DNA from 2 places in the Bacteroides cellulosilyticus genome. Region 2 is predicted to be linked to the other one. Evidence: riboswitches for the same ligand, from Rfam matches in the RefSeq annotation. Region 2 holds a riboswitch; the other holds the start of a gene.
What was found. Region 2 has a riboswitch for cobalamin ahead of nrdD (anaerobic ribonucleoside-triphosphate reductase). Riboswitches for the same ligand answer to the same signal wherever they lie in the genome.
Positions count from the first base shown of each region.

Region 1: it holds a riboswitch for cobalamin, as region 2 does, so the genes downstream of both, K6V21_RS20295 (TonB-dependent receptor) here and nrdD (anaerobic ribonucleoside-triphosphate reductase) in region 2, are expected to answer to the same signal.

Region 1 covers NZ_CP081903.1:5,343,218-5,351,622, forward strand. Annotated here, with positions in the region: gene K6V21_RS20285 (DUF4251 domain-containing protein) at 160-738, shown strand; gene K6V21_RS20290 (hypothetical protein) at 919-1,152, opposite strand; cobalamin riboswitch at 1,323-1,531, shown strand; gene K6V21_RS20295 (TonB-dependent receptor) at 1,656-4,016, shown strand; gene K6V21_RS20300 (hypothetical protein) at 4,036-5,352, shown strand; gene K6V21_RS20305 (sirohydrochlorin cobaltochelatase) at 5,383-6,345, shown strand; gene K6V21_RS20310 (cobaltochelatase subunit CobN) at 6,374-8,405, shown strand, end outside.
Region 2 covers NZ_CP081903.1:4,376,758-4,385,162, forward strand. Annotated here, with positions in the region: gene K6V21_RS16200 (glycoside hydrolase family 2 TIM barrel-domain containing protein) at 1-753, shown strand, start outside; gene K6V21_RS16205 (glycoside hydrolase family 2 TIM barrel-domain containing protein) at 824-3,673, shown strand; gene nrdG (anaerobic ribonucleoside-triphosphate reductase activating protein) at 3,706-4,176, opposite strand; gene nrdD (anaerobic ribonucleoside-triphosphate reductase) at 4,160-6,253, opposite strand; cobalamin riboswitch at 6,387-6,606, opposite strand; cobalamin riboswitch at 6,699-6,903, shown strand; gene K6V21_RS16220 (cysteine-rich CWC family protein) at 6,969-7,199, shown strand; gene accC (acetyl-CoA carboxylase biotin carboxylase subunit) at 7,192-8,405, shown strand, end outside.

The DNA.
Region 1 (8,405 bases), 970 kb from region 2:
TGAATGTATCGTATTTATTATCCCAATATGAATTAGCTCCGCCAACGAATAATTATTATCAATGCTTACAATTTATTAAGTATATCGCTTGTATCTTTTTCCTTTCCCAATTGTTAATCTTATAAATTAGAGTAAAATAGAACAATAAAAGAAGAAATTATGAAAAAGATTATCGCATTAATGATGTTAGTTTTCATAGGTGCATCCACAGCCATGTATGCACAGGAAAGTAAAAGTGAAAACCGCCGTGCAGAGCGTAAAGCACAGCGTGACGCAGAAAAAGCCAGGGAAAAAAGAGAAGAAGCACGGGCATATGCCGATGCTGTACAAGCTATCAACAACAGAAAATTCGTACTGGAAGCTGACCGTATTACGTTTAAAAGAGGACGAAGTGCTTTCGTTACATCAAATACCAACTTTGTTCTTTTAAACGGTGAAAAAGCATCCGTTCAGGTTGCTTTCAACGGCCCCTATGCAGGTCCTAACGGCATTGGCGGTATAACCGTAGACGGAAGAGTGGGTGAAGTTAAAACAGCCACAGATAAAAAGGGAAATGTAACTTGCAGTTTCAGTGTGATGGGTGTCGGAATTTCCGCACAAGTTTCCATCAGATTAACCCACGATACCAACAATGCATCCGTTACAATCAACCCGAATTTCAACTCAAACAGATTGTCACTGGATGGCAAAGTAATACCATTATCCGAATCGAGCGTATATAAAGGACGGTCGTTCTAATTACTGCTTCCCTAAATTGTACAATATATAGAGATATATCCGTGAATAAATATCATGTTCTTTTTCACGGATATATCCTTTATTTATAAATTGTGGCATCTTCACACAGAGATGTACCATTGCGACAATCATAAAACTCAAAAGTTTCTCTCATGTCCAAAAGTACTGCATCTGTCCATTCTACTCTCCGCTCCATTGACTTAACTTATTTCTCATTTCTTCAGTAGTTATCACTTCTCCCCGTTTCATCTGCTCCAATGCATTATCAACCTTTTCCTTTAACTCTGGAGAGAAGTAAAGAATATCATCCGGACAACGTCTATCCAATAAAGTCTCAATTTCTTCTAATAGGCGCTCATCGTTTACCGCCAATAGGCGTTGAAACAATAGTTGTTTACGTTCCGCTGTTTTCATGAAGCATTGTTTTTATTATACTACAAAGATAGTCTTTTTAATTTATTACGGATATAAACGACAAGACAGAATTCATATACTAAGCACTTTTATCTCCCCTACTCCCCCCTCTTTCTATGCCACAGGGAACATTTTCAAGGATGCTTTTTGTTCAGACAGACTTTTTTCATATCTTTGCAGCGGTTTTTGGTTCCATACCTCCCTGTCGCTATGGGGAGGATGGTGAAAAGGGAATCAGGTGTAAATCCTGAACAGACCCGCTGCTGTAAAATCCGTTTCAAATCTTGAATATACCCAATTAGCCACTGTCCGTAAACCGGATGGGAAGGCATTCAAAGATGGATAAGTCAGAAGACCTGCCAAAAATGATATAGTTTTAATGCTTTCGGGAAATAAAGCAGAAAAAACATTTAGTCTGGCAGTTCTTTATCCTCCATAAAGAATTCTCTCTCTTCATGTATATCCTCCCGAAAGTAAGTCATAAATACTTTAAAAAGACTGAAATGAAAGTTTTTTCATGTGTATTATTTATGCTGACTTGTCTTTCGCAGATAAGCATAATGGCACAAAACAAAATTACTCTATCGGGAAAGGTGACAGACCAGCATGGCGCTCCTTTATCTTTGGTGACGATTGCCGTAGAAAACACCTCATCCGGAACCTATACGGATGACAACGGCCGGTATTCCCTACAAGTCATACCCGGAAAACATACTCTTGTCGTATCTTTAGTAGGTTATCAAACTGTAAAGACACCCCTTAATATCCAGCAAAACAAAACACTCAATTTTACATTGGAAGAAAGCTCTGTTGTCCTGAATTCCGTTGAAGTATACGGAAAGACCCAGACACAGAAAGTGAAAGAAGGGGCTTTCTCTGTCAATGCTCTTGACATAAAACCCATCGTCAATTCACTAAACAACCTCAATGACCTGGTGAACCGGACAACGGGTATCAAGGTCAGAGAAGAAGGAGGTGTCGGTTCGGATTTCGATTTATCCATTAACGGTTTGTCAGGAAATTCCGTCCGCTACTTCCTGGATGGAATGCCACTGGACACCAAAGGAAGTGGCGTTTCGCTCGCTAACCTGCCGGTAAATATCATAGACCGGATTGAGATATATAAAGGTGTAGTTCCTGCAAGCCTGGGAACGGATGCATTGGGTGGTGCTATCAATATTATCACAAAAGAGGAAAAGAAGAACTATCTGGATGTCTCTTACAGCATCGGTTCATTTCATACACACAAGGCAGATCTGAACGCACAAATAGTGGAGCCCAAAACAGGACTGATTATCAAGCCTACCGTCGGAGTGAACTATTCGAAGAATGACTATAGGATGAAGGACGTGCAAATGCGGGATGAAAGTGGCGACAATTTCATTTATGGTAATCCTAAACGTTTCCACGATGACTACTTCTCTTTACTGGCACAAGTAGAAGCCGGGGTTGTCAACAAATCCTGGACAGACGCATTTTTTATTTCCGCTTCTTATTCCAAGACAGACAAGGAGTTGCAAACCGGCTCCGTTCAAGGCAAAGTCTATGGTATGGCAGAAAAGAACTCGGATGCCTGGAATATCTCGGCACGTTACCGGAAACGTGACTTCGTTTTAAAGAATATGCAGTTGAACGCCTCCCTTTCTCACACCTGGGACCATTCAATAACCGTGGATACTGCCTACCGGCAATATTACTGGGATGGCGGCTATATAGTGAGCCCGCGCAATGAAATTACGGGCAAAGGACCGTCCATGCGCCACTATAAACGTCCGTTGACCATTGCCCGCGCTAATCTGGACTATCAGTTGAACGAACACCACAACTTTAATCTGAACTACCATCTGAGCCGCACCGGCAACGACCGCTATGATGATTTGGATGACACTTTCGAGGCTTCCAAAGACATTGTGACCAAGCATATCCTGGGTTTTTCATACAACCAGTCACTTCTGAATGGAAAGATGGAAAATGTGTTTTTTATAAAAGATTACATCAACCACCCGAATATCCGACAAACTGACCAGGGCAGCGTGACGGGCTCTAATGAGGTGCGGGGAAGCACCACCAAGAACTATTTGGGTTATGGTGCCGGGCTTCGGTACACTATCGCAGAATTTCTCGCCGTAAAAGTATCCTACGAACATAGCGTGAGACTTCCCATTGCACGCGAACTGTTGGGCAACGGGGTCACCATCAATGCCAACGTGGCACTGGAACCGGAGAAAAGCAACAACTTCAATGCAGCACTGTTCGGCACGTGGCATCCTGCCGCCGGACATACACTTTACTATGAAGCAAACGGATTCTTCCGCAAGGTGGACAATTACATTCAGGCTAAGGTTGCGGAGAAAGAAGGCAGCATGCAATATACCAATGTTCCGGCAGTCCACATAAAAGGCGTGGAAGGAGAAGTGCGCTACGACTGGCAAGGTAAACTGCAACTTGCCACCAACGTCAGTTATCAGGATGCCCGTGACCAGCAAGAATATAAGGAGGGTGGAAAACCTTCGGCTACTTACAACAACCATGTACCCAACCGTCCCTGGCTGTTTGGCAGTGCGGAAGCATTCTATACATTCCGCAACATAGCCCTGCCCGAAAGCAAACTACGACTGGGATGCACCTACCAGTGGGTACATTGGTATTATCTTTTGTGGGATGCTTATGGTGCCGCCGAAGGCAAGGCACGCATTCCCGACCAGCAAATCCTCAACGCCGATATCAGCTACTCGTGGAAACGCGGACGCTACAACATCGCCTTTGAATGCACCAACTTCCTCGACAAGACGACCTACGACAACTACAAGTTGCAAAAGCCCGGGCGTGCTTTCTTTGCCAAATTCCGATTATTCATTAACTAATCATTAATACTTATTCAAAATGAAAAGATTCAAATTTACACTCCTTGCCTTTATGGCTGTCATGATGGCACTGTCGTTTACAGCTTGTTCCGACGATGACCCTACTCCTACCCCAGACCCGGGAATCAATGAAGGCGATTATCACTTCGACCTTTTTGTAACTGTGGACAAACATGGTGGCATGAGCAGCAAAAACACCACCATTGTCAAAAGTACCGCTGCACTGACGGCAGACCAAGGTGTTATCTCCGTTAAAAGAGCAGGTTCGGAACTCGGCGAATACTCCATGGAGTCCATCACAAAAGGAAAGTATTACTATCAGATTCCTTCGACCAGTGATCGCTTCGTGAAATACCAGATTAAGAATAATGCAATCCAGGTGATTGCAGAACGCCCTTTTAAGACCAATACTTATAAGGTACGTTCATACACACATGCCTGGATTGACGACAACACGCTTGTCATCATGTCCACCAACGGCACCAAGGACAAGGTGCTTTATACGAAACTGAACGCAGAGGATTTGACCATCCTTGCCGAGGGCGAATTGGAGATACCCGCCCCCACCGACTGGACAAAGCTGACTTCTTCGGGCATCCTTACCTATCGCCAGTCTGACAAGAAGCTGTACTACTTCTATTACTGGAAAGAAAAAGCCGGTCAGACTGTGGCAAGCGAACAAGAGCCCAGATTCCATGTGGCTGTCATCAACCCCTCGACGATGAAGGTGGAAGAGGATAGCACATCGCCCGTCGATGGTGAAATGGCGGGAAGTGCCTACGGAGAACTGATGCAGGATTGCGTGATGTATGACGAAGCGGGCAATCTCTACCTGGCCTGTTTCCACGAAGAAGAAAGTGGTATAGAGAGAGGCATGCTGCTGCGCATCAAAGCGGGTGCAACAACCTTTGATTCCTCTTACAATGGCTATTCCAATGCAGACGGCAAACTGATGACTGTTCAGTATTTGAGCAATAACAAAGCGCTGATTTATGCACGCAATGACAATGCTCCTATCAGTGATAAAGCTGCTGCATCAGGAATCAAGAAACCTACGGCAATCGATGCATTCTCACACTACTATGCCATCCTCGACCTCAGCACGGGCGCAAAAACCCGCCTAAGTTACAATGGTAAAGAGGTGGCTTACAGTGGCGGTCGTTTCTCACAGCGTTCCGTCGTCTTCAACAATAAAGCGTACATCGGTGTGGACACTGAGGAGGATGCCAATGCCGTTATCTACATCTACGACCTCAAGACCGGCACTGTAGAGAAGGGAGCGGAAATAGACGGCAGCTTCTACTACGACATGATACGTGTTGTTGAGAACGATTGATAATATATTTAAGAGCATCACTTCCGCTTTATGAGAAAATTATTAATCCTATTCTTTTTTTGTAGCCTCACTATCCTCCTCCATGCACATGGAGGAGGAAACTATGAGCACAGCGATATGCTGGCAAGTATGAAACCCGGCGATAAAGCCGCCCTGCTGATGGTGCACTTCGGTACAACCCACGACGACACCCGTACGCTTACCATTGACGCCATCAATGCAAAAGCTCGTGAGGCTTTCCCCGAACTGGAGATGCATGAAGCATTCACTTCCCGCATCATTATCCGCCGACTCAAAGCACGTGGCATCGAGAAACTGACACCATTGGACGCTATGCTCCGCCTGCGCAGTGAAGGCTATACACACGTAGTTGTGCAAAGTTCCAATATCATTGACGGTGTGGAAATGGAGTCGCTTCGCCGGGATATAGAAAGCGTGCAACCTTTGTTCAAAGAAATACGTGTAGGTACCCCCCTGCTTTACTCTGTAGAAGATGCGGAAAAAGTTGTTGAAATTCTGAACAATCGTCTCAACGCTACAGCACAAGATAAAAAGGCATCCGGCAAAAAGGGTGCGAAAGAGCACTTCGTACTTGTAGGTCACGGCACCTATACGCCCAGCACAGCTATTTACAGCCAGATGGACTATATGCTGAAAGCAAACGGAATGACGAATTTCCATTTGGGTACCATTGAGGGATACCCTACTTTTGAAACCATGCTGGCACAACTGAAAGCCGGAAAAGCTAAACAAGTAACTCTCGTTCCTTTCATGTTTGTGGCCGGAGACCATGCCAAGAATGATATTGCCGAAGACTGGAAAGAAGCACTCGAAAAAGAAGGCTATACAGTTAATGTACGCATGGAAGGTCTGGGTCAAGTACCCGAAATACAGGAAATCTTCATTGATCATATCCGCTTCATGCTGAAACATCGCATGCTGGGTATTATGGAAAAGAAAGCAGGATATGCTGCCGGAAAAGATGTAGAATAAGGAAACCGACATAAGATGCATAAGCATTATGAAGAAAAAGAATCTATATTCCATTATAGCCGGAAGCTGCGTGCTTCTGGCTATTTTGCTTCTGGTAGCCTACAGCTATTGGTTAGCCCCTACCCGCATCCTCATCGTCAATCCCTTGCCGGCACAGGCGGCGGACATTGCGCTGAACAATGATTGCGGCAGGATAAAAGTGAAGTGCATCAAGATGGAAGAGGTGGAAGACCTCTCCGGTTATGACGCCATCATGATGTACGGACGGGGATTATTTTTGGACGAAACGCAGGTGGCGGAACTGGAACGGGTGGCCGCCAAAGGCGTGCCCGTATTCACCAACGCACTGCGGCACTTCAATTTCATTGTCAACCATAACACTACGCCCGAGCAACAGGCCATCCTGCAAAAGTATTTCCAGAATGCATGCAGGCAGAATTACCGGAACGCCTTACGCTATCTGCGCCACATCTCCACTCCTCAACGCCTGGGCGACCGCTCTTTCGAGACGCCCGTGGAATTACCCAACAATCTGTTTTATCATAAGGAATACGGACAGTATTTCAAGACGCCGCAAGAACTGACTGAGTACTTGAAGGAGAAGTGCCTTTATCACGAGGAAGGGAGAAGTCTCACCTTCATTTCAGGCATCAGCTTCCCGATGGAAGGCAACCGTGCCCATGTAGACACGCTTATCTCCCGGCTGACACAGGCAGGCTTCAACGTCTACCCCATCACCGGCAGCGGCAAGGGGCGTGAAGACCTGATACGTACCCTTCATCCCGACGGGCTGGTCTATCTGCCTATGGGACGGCTGGGTAACGATTCACTCATCAACTGGCTGCATGCGGAGAACATCCCCCTGTTCATGCCTTTCCCACTGGTGCAGCCCCGTGAAGAATGGCTGAACCCGAGCGTACCCGTCGGTGGCGGTACGCTGACGGCACGGGTCGTTGTGCCGGAAATAGATGGCGGCATGGCGCCTCTGTGCATCGCCACGCAGAATGAAAACGAAGAAGGATATTTTCTGCACACTCCGGAACCGGAACGGGTGGATGCACTTATCAGCCACATCACTAAATATATGTCCCTTCGCGATAAATCCAACAAGGACAAGCGTGTCGCCATCTGCTACTTCAAGACACCCGGTAAAGATGCCTTGCTGGCAAGCGGTATGGAGGTGATTCCTTCTCTTTATAATTTCCTGAAACGCTTGCGCAATGAAGGATATGACGTAAGCAACCTGCCTGCCACCGTAGAAGAATTCGGAAACAGGATATACCGTGACGGTTCTGTTATGGGTTCGTATGCCAAAGGGGCACAGGAACAATTCCTGAAAACAGCACACCCTGTATGGTTGTCTACCGGACAATATGAAACCTGGGCAAAAGAAGTGATTCTGCCTGAAAAGTACAAGGAAGTGACTGACCGTTATGGAGATGCTCCCGGCAATTTATTAGCCACGGAAGACAGTATCGCCATTGCCTGCCTGCGATTCGGCAATGTGTTATTGTTTCCACAACCTCGTCCGGCATTAGGAGACGACGATTTCAAACTGGTACATGGTATGCCCGTAGCACCGCCTCACAGTTATCTGGCACCTTATCTGTATATGCAGAAAGGTTTTAAAGCGGATGCACTGATACACTTCGGTACACATGGAAACCTGGAATATACCCCGGGAAAGAATGTGGGTTTATCACAGGCAGACTGGTCGGAAGCACTGGTAGGTAATCTGCCGCATTTCTATTTCTATACTACGGGAAACGTAGGAGAAGGTATTATTGCCAAACGGCGTACACATGCTGTACTCGTCACTCATCTGACTCCGCCTTATGCGGAAAGTGGCATGAGACAGCGATATAACCAATTACTGGAAGATATTCATAAACTTCTGGATGAAGGTACGGAAGGACATCGTATGCTGGGAATGCGCGTCAAGAAAGAGACTGTTCGCCTGGGACTTCACCGGGACTTGGAACTGGATTCCATACCGGACAAGCCCTATACTGCCGAAGAACTGGAACGTCTGGATGCCTTTACCGAAGAAATAGCTAATG
Region 2 (8,405 bases):
CAAATGGATAATCCTCGTATTAGTCTGGACTTTCTGAAGCATGAGATCCGTGAGGACGGAGCGGTCATTGTCCGGGTTCAAACCAGGAATCGCTATAAAGAAGGTATGATCGTGACAAAGTATCTTTATACTATCCTTTCCGATGGAACCATAGACTTGAAAACTACTTTCCAACCGCAAGGAATTCTGCCCGAATTACCCCGCTTGGGAATAGCATTCTGCCTTTCATCCGATTATCGTACTTTTATCTGGCAGGGGCGTGGTCCGCAGGATAATTATCCTGACCGTAAGACTTCTGCTGCTGTCGGACTTTGGAAAGGATCGGTTGCCGACCAGTATGTACATTATCCCCGCCCGCAAGATAGTGGAAATAAGGAAGAAGTGCGTCGCCTTATGCTGACCGACAGGCATGGTAAAGGTATTCGTATCGATGCTGTGGAAGATGTCTTTTCTGCTTCTGCCCTGCACTATACCGCACAGGATTTATATAAAGAAACGCATGACTGTAATTTGAAACCACGTTCTGAGGTTATCCTGAGTTTGGATGCCGCTGTACTTGGATTGGGTAACAGCAGTTGCGGGCCGGGCGTACTGAAGAAGTATGCCATTGATAAGAAGGAACATACCTTGCATATACGGATTACCAGCGCCGCACTGGTATCAGTACATGAGAATAACGGTATAGAAAGGAACTATTTCACCACAGAGGGCACAGAGGACACAGAGTTTTTTAGACTTCTAATTCAGAGATAATTATAACCTCTGTGTCCTCTGTGTCCTCTGTGGTGAAAAGATTTATAACTAACCAATAATGAAAGTAACAATGAGAAAAGTAACCACTTTATTATCAACCCTGGCATTAGCCACCACCCTGACTGCCCAGACATTTCCGCAGACAGAGCGACAATACCTTTCCGGCCACGGATGTGACGATATGGTAGAATGGGACTTTTTCTGTACTGACGGACGTAACTCCGGTAAATGGACGAAAATAGGTGTCCCGTCTTGCTGGGAGTTGCAGGGTTTTGGTACCTATCAGTATGGAATCAGTTTTTATGGTAAAGCCTTTCCCGAAGGCATTGCCGGTGAGAAAGGAATGTATAAATATGAGTTTGAAGTTCCCGAAGAATTTCGTGGCAAGCAGGTGAACCTTGTGTTCGAAGCATCCATGACCGATACGGAAGTTAAGGTTAACGGACGTAAGGCAGGATCGAAACACCAGGGAGCCTTCTATCGCTTTTCATATAATGTCACGGATTTACTGAAATATGGCAAGAAGAATCTGTTGGAAGTAACAGTTTCCAAAGAGAGTGAGAATGCCAGTGTGAACCTTGCCGAACGGCGCGCCGATTATTGGAACTTTGGCGGTATCTTCCGCCCGGTATTTCTGGAAGTAAAACCTGCCGTCAACCTCCGCCATATCGCCATTGACGCGCAAATGGACGGATCATTCCGTGCCAATTGCCACACGAATATCTCCGGTGACGGAATGAGTATCCGTGCACAGATTTTGGACGGTAAAGGGAAGAAACTGGCAGATACCACCGTACCCCTAAAAGCCGGAAGCGACTGGACTACTCTGCAATTGAATGTTTCTGCCCCCGCCCTATGGACCGCAGAAACCCCAAACCTCTATAAAGCTCAATTCTCCCTGTTGGATAAAGAAGGCAAAGTCCTGCATCATGCGACCGAGACATTCGGTTTCCGTACTATCGAAGTTCGTGAAAGTGACGGATTGTACGTGAACGGGGTGCGTATCAATGTGCGTGGTGTCAACCGTCATAGTTTCCGTCCCGAAAGCGGTCGTACCTTGAGTAAAGCGAAGAATATTGAAGATGTACTTCTGATGAAGGGCATGAATATGAATTCTGTCCGTCTGAGCCACTATCCGGCGGACCCGGAATTTCTGGAAGCGTGCGACTCTCTTGGACTCTATGTTATGGATGAACTGGGTGGCTGGCATGGCAAGTACGACACCCCTACGGGAGTACGTCTGATTGAAGGCATGATAGAACGTGATGTGAACCATCCGTCCGTTATCTGGTGGAGCAATGGTAATGAAAAAGGCTGGAACGTTGAACTGGATGGAGAATTCCATAAATACGATCTGCAGAAACGCCCGGTCATCCATCCGCAAGGTAACTTCTCCGGTTTCGAAACCATGCACTATCGTTCGTATGGAGAAAGTCAGAACTACATGCGCCTGCCGGAAATCTTTATGCCTACTGAATTCCTGCACGGTTTGTACGACGGAGGCCATGGTGCCGGCCTGTATGATTACTGGGAAATGATGCGTAAACATCCGCGTTGTATCGGTGGTTTTCTGTGGGTATTGGCGGATGAAGGCGTGAAGCGTGTGGATATGGACGGGTTCATAGACAATCAGGGAAATTTCGGAGCTGACGGAATTGTAGGCCCTCACCATGAAAAGGAAGGCAGCTATTACACTATCAAGCAGCTATGGAGCCCGGTGCAGGTTATGAATACCGCTATCGACCGGAATTTCAACGGTCGACTCTCTGTCGAGAACCGTTATGATTATCTGAACCTGAACACCTGTCGTTTTATCTGGCAGCAAGTGAAGTTCCCGTCAGTAACGGATGTTTCCAATACAACTACCCGGATTCTGAAACAAGGTGAAGTGCAGGGAAGCGATGTAGCAGCCCATGGAGTGGGAGTGGTGGATATCAAGACTCCTATTCTTCCCGAAGCGGATGCTCTTTTCCTGACAGCTATAGATAAATATGGTCATGAGCTATGGCGCTGGACTTTCCCCGTAGATAAACTGAACCGGGAAACAGAACAGTTTTCTGCATCATCCGGCCGTGCATCCTATACGGAAACAGAAAAAGGCATTACGGTAAAAGCAAACGGACGTACTTTTGTCTTTTCAAAGGAAGACGGGCAGCTGAAAGATGTATCCGTCAATAACCGTAAGATTAGTTTTGCCAACGGTCCCCGTTTTATCGGTGCACGTCGTGCAGACCGTTCCCTGGATCAGTTCTATAATCATGACGACGAAAAAGCCAAGGCAAAGGACCGTACTTACACAGAATTTCCCGACGCGGCAGTCTTCACGAAACTGGATGTAAAAGAAGAGGGGGGTAATCTGATCCTCACCGCTAATTATAAACTGGGCAATTTAGACAAAGCTCAGTGGACAATTCATCCGGATGGCATGGCTACTCTTGATTATACCTACAACTTCTCCGGTGTGGTAGACCTGATGGGTATTTGCTTTGATTATCCTGAAGGACAAGTGCTCAGCAAGCGTTGGTTGGGAGCAGGTCCGTATCGTGTATGGCAGAATCGTATTCATGGCACGCAGTATGATATCTGGGAGAATGATTATAACGATCCTATTCCGGGTGAGACATTCACCTATCCTGAATTCAAAGGATATTTTGGCAGTGTCTCCTGGATGAGTATTCGTACGAAAGAGGGAACCATCAGCCTGACGAATGAAACTCCTGATTCCTATATCGGAGTATATCAACCCCGTGATGGTCGTGACCGGTTACTGTATACACTTCCCGAAAGCGGAATTTCTGTTTTGAATGTAATTCCTCCGGTGCGTAATAAAGTAAACTCCACGGATTTGTGCGGTCCTTCTTCACAACCTAAATGGGTGGATGGCCCGCAAACGGGACGCCTTGTCCTTCGGTTTGAATAAGACTTTGTAATTCCGGTTCAGGCAGAAAGAGATTAGCTCTTTGTCCTGAACCGGTAAGTAATATCATTCATTTCTCCTTGTACAATCTTGTAAAGCCGCTGGTTGGTTTGTTCAGACTTCAAACCACCGCGGCTTTCTACGTAAGGCCCAAGTTTTATGTATTGGAAGTTCCGGATCGGGAACCCGTCAGGCAGTTCCGACTTACCGGAATACCAGCCCACTTTAACCGGGGCAATCTGTTGCTGCTGTAGAAAATTGGCAAAATACGTTACATCATAAGGATCTGCATCTCCTCCCATAAAACAGACGCATGTAACAGCCTTTCCATACTTTTGTAAAAGTACGGAAAGGTTTTCTTCTGTCAGTGTTTCTCCGACATCATGTTGCAGATAGGGACTATGGCAACCTTTACACCTGTTCGGACAGTTCGAAAGGTTGATTGCCAATGTCACCTCATCCGGTATCTCCTGAAAAACAATGTCGTAATCAGTGTACTTCAGCATAATATCTTCGGGCAGCCTCCTTTTGCCGGGCTTGAGAGAAATTGCTGATTCGTTTCATGTAGCCGATGACGCGGGTCAGATAATCCACGTTCTGGCTATGACATTCCGGACACTCTTTCAAGTATCTTTTGTCAATGTGGTTGCATTCGTTGCAAACCGTGTTAGGTATATTGAAAGTAAAGTAATTGCAGCCTTCAGTGGCGGCTACCCGAAGTAATTGTCTGTATTGCTCTTTGCTCAAATGCTCTTCCAGGTTCATGTGGAGTGCCGAACCACCCGTCAGGTGCTCTATGTACCTGTGTCCATGCATACGGAACTTATCGATGACGTTCAGCGACTCATCCTCTACAATGTAGAAATAGCTGTTATAGCACTCGCGGAATGTCTGGAAACCGGCTTCTTTGTCCCATTTGGCATGTTTTACGCCTACATTCTCAGCCGGTATCATTTCGCAGTTAAAGAGTATATCTTTCGTTCGATATTTCTTATTGTATTTTTCAACTATTCCCAGAATCTCCTGCACAAAAGCTTCATATTTAGGATTATCGTTGATTTCAATTCCCATGAATTGAGCGGCTTCCACCAGCCCGTTTACACCGATTGTCAGATATTGGCGTCCCATATTAATGTATCCGGCATCGAACAAAGGCAACATTCCTTTGCTTTGCAGATGCTTTAGGTTTTCGTTATAGGCCAGTTGTACTTTGTGTACCAGATCTACTACCTCTTCAAGGAAGAAATGATAAAGCAATCCGGATTTCACTGCATGCTGGATGCAACGGTTCAGGTTGATAGTCAACACACTTTTTGATCCGGTAGATACGCCGCCTGCTCCCAGGGTGTAACTAAATCCATTATCCTGTATTTCATTACGCAAGCGGCAACAGCTACTTAACGAGTCGGCATTATCACTCATATATGTAAAGAAAGAGTGCCCTTCCGCATACATTTCGGCCGTGAAGTCACCGTATTCCTTGTCCAATACATCTCCGTCTTTGGTCAGCAAAGCCATTGTCTCTACGGGGAAGGTAAGAATGGCTTTGGTACGTTCCTTATTGAACCACTTCATGAAGCGCTTTTGCAACCAGCTCAATGATTCCCAATGGGGAGCGTTTCCGTCCGGGAAGACGAAATGTTCAAAAAGGCTATTGAAATAATATTGATCATAGTAAGCTACATTCCAGAATACTGCCTGAAAATTCCGTGCCCCCGTAGGTTGATTGATGGAATATACGATCTGTTCAAAACAATCGGTGATTATTTTATCTATGGTCCTTTGTTTGGAGGAAAGGTCGGCAAGTTGTTCCGGATGTTTATAGTAATCCTCTCCGTATTCTTTTTCTATGAAATAATTCATATACATCAGAAATTCCGGTGTGGCGCAGGCGCCGCTGAGCATACTCGATACGATAAATACCATATTGATGAATCCTCCGCAGAAAGACTTCAGATTGGTGGGTGCCGTGGAGTTACCGCCTACGGATGCGGTTCCGCTGATCAGCCACGGATACATGGTGATGCTTGCGCAATAATTGGCAAGATTGGTTTCATCATTCTTGTATATGAAGTGTTGGTTCAGCAATTCGATGTAGCGGTCTGAAAGTTCCTTGCCGTACATGTCCTTCAGGCGGTCAGTCAGCAAACGGCGGTTCAGACGGATGAAGTTCGATTTGGGGAGTTCGCCTATCAGTGTGGCTATATTTTTATTTTCCACATTGGCGTTAGCGTCATACTTGCTACCGGTGGCAGGGTTGGAGGCATCGCAGTAATCCATTAGGAAACGGAGCTTGTCACGTACTTCCCGGTCTTCCAGATGTTTCTGTCTGTATAGCATGAACGCTTTTGCTACACTGTAATAGTGTTCAGCCATCAGTGCCACTTCTACTTGGTTCTGTATATCTTCTACACTGGTTCCATCACTGATGTTCACGCGGCTGAGTATGTTGGTGATCACATCTTGTGTGGCAAAACTGCCGACAGATAAAAATGCTTTACTAATTGCGTTCTTGATCTTATCAAGTGAAAACGCTTCTTTTTTCCCATCTCTTTTGACGATGAAAGTCTCCGAATTGATCATACCTGTAATTTAAGATTTAACAAATAAATATTCTTTGTTTAGTTAGCTATACTAAATCAAACGACAAAATAAGGAGAGTAAGTAATAAAATGAATCTTGGAGGATGCACTCTATCGCTTTTCACCCGAAAGCCTGAATGATTACAGATATCGGCAGGTCTTCTGACTTGTTTCCGTTGTGGCGCCTTCCCGGTCTTTGCAGGACCAGTGGCTAAAGAATGCCACAATCTTTTCTCCACATGGTAGGGAGATGAAACTTACAGCTACGGGGATAGTCCCTGATTTTCACAGGATTCCCTTTTAATTCCGTTTCACGCTTGCGGTGATTTGGAAACCGTTATCGCTGACAAAGTTAGAAATAAAATCAATAATCCAACGGATGATAGAAAAAAATATTCCCTGCTTATATTTTTTGTTTTAAAAAGCATCTCCAATGATAATTTCCACTATCTTTGCCCCGAATTGGTTTCGGATGAACATTTCTGTCATTTGGATTAAAAGGGAATCGGGTGTAAATCCCGGACAGTCCCGCTGCTGTGAAGCTCCATAACTTTCTTGATAAATACTTTAGCCACTGGCTGTGAATTGGAGGCCGGGAAGGAATCAGAAAGGGAGTCAGTCAGAAGACCTGCCATTCGTTAAAGTCTGTTGCTACTCGTGGGATTAGGGGAACAGTACGAACGAATAATTGTTTTAATTTAATTAATGCGAGAGGGATGCCTATGAAAAAGGTATGTCCGCGTTGTGGTGCAACCTTTGAGTGTATGCACGATCGGATTTTGTCATGCCATTGCGCTACGGTACGACTGAATGAGCAGCAACGTGCTTATTTGCAAAAGAATTATCCGGGCTGTTTATGTCATGACTGTCTGACGGCAGTCAAAGAGGGTATTGTTATGGATGTATGTGATGCACCCCTTTGCGATAAACAGAAGAACAATGATTAAAAAAGTATTGATTGCCAATAGAGGCGAGATTGCTGTACGTGTAATGCGTTCCTGCAAAGAGATGGGAATACGTACAGTAGCTGTCTATTCGGAAGCGGATCGTGCAGCAAAACACGTCATGTATGCCGATGAAGCCTGTTTGATAGGTCCGGCAGCTTCCAGAGACAGTTATTTGAATATAGAGAATATAATTCGTGCTGCCCGGCAGCATGAAGCGGATGCCATCCATCCCGGATATGGTTTCTTATCTGAAAATGCCGACTTTGCCCGTCGTTGCAAAGAAGAAGGCATTATTTTTATCGGGTCTTCTGCCGAAACAATGGAAGCGATGGGTGATAAAATCTCAGCCCGTAAACACATGATTGCAGCCGGAGTACCGGTAGTTCCCGGTACGGAACAACCCTTGCAGAGTGCCGGGGAGGCTGTGATGATATGTAATAAGATCGGCTATCCCGTGATGCTGAAAGCCTCTATGGGTGGTGGTGGAAAAGGTATGCGACTGATACATAGTGAGGATGAAGTGGTTGAGGCTTACAATACCGCCCGCTCGGAGTCTATGTCTGCTTTTGGTGACGATACGGTATATCTGGAGAAATTTGTGGAGGAACCCCATCATATTGAATTTCAGGTATTGGGTGATAATCATGGCAATGTGATTCATTTATTCGATCGCGAATGTTCTGTTCAGCGTAGAAATCAAAAAATTGTGGAGGAAAGTCCATCTCCCTTCCTCACTCCGGAATTACGCAGAGAGATGGGAGAGAAGGCTGTGGCTGCCGCCAAAGCAGTGAACTATTCGGGTGCAGGTACTATCGAATTTCTGGTTGATAAGCACCGTTATTTCTATTTCCTGGAAATGAACACCCGTTTGCAAGTGGAACATCCCATTACCGAAGAAGTGGTGGGTGTGGACTTAGTGAAAGAACAGATCATGATTGCAGCCGGTTATCCGTTGCATCTTAAACAGGAAGATTTGTTTCAGCGGGGACATGCTATCGAATGTCGTATCTGTGCGGAAGATACAGAGAATAATTTCATGCCGTCTCCGGGAATCATTAAGTTATTGGCTGAACCGAACGGTATCGGTGTCCGAATCGATAGCTATGTTTACGAAGGGTATGAGATTCCTATCTATTATGATCCCATGATCGGAAAACTGATCGTATGGGCCACCAATCGGCAGTATGCCATTGAGCGTATGCGCCG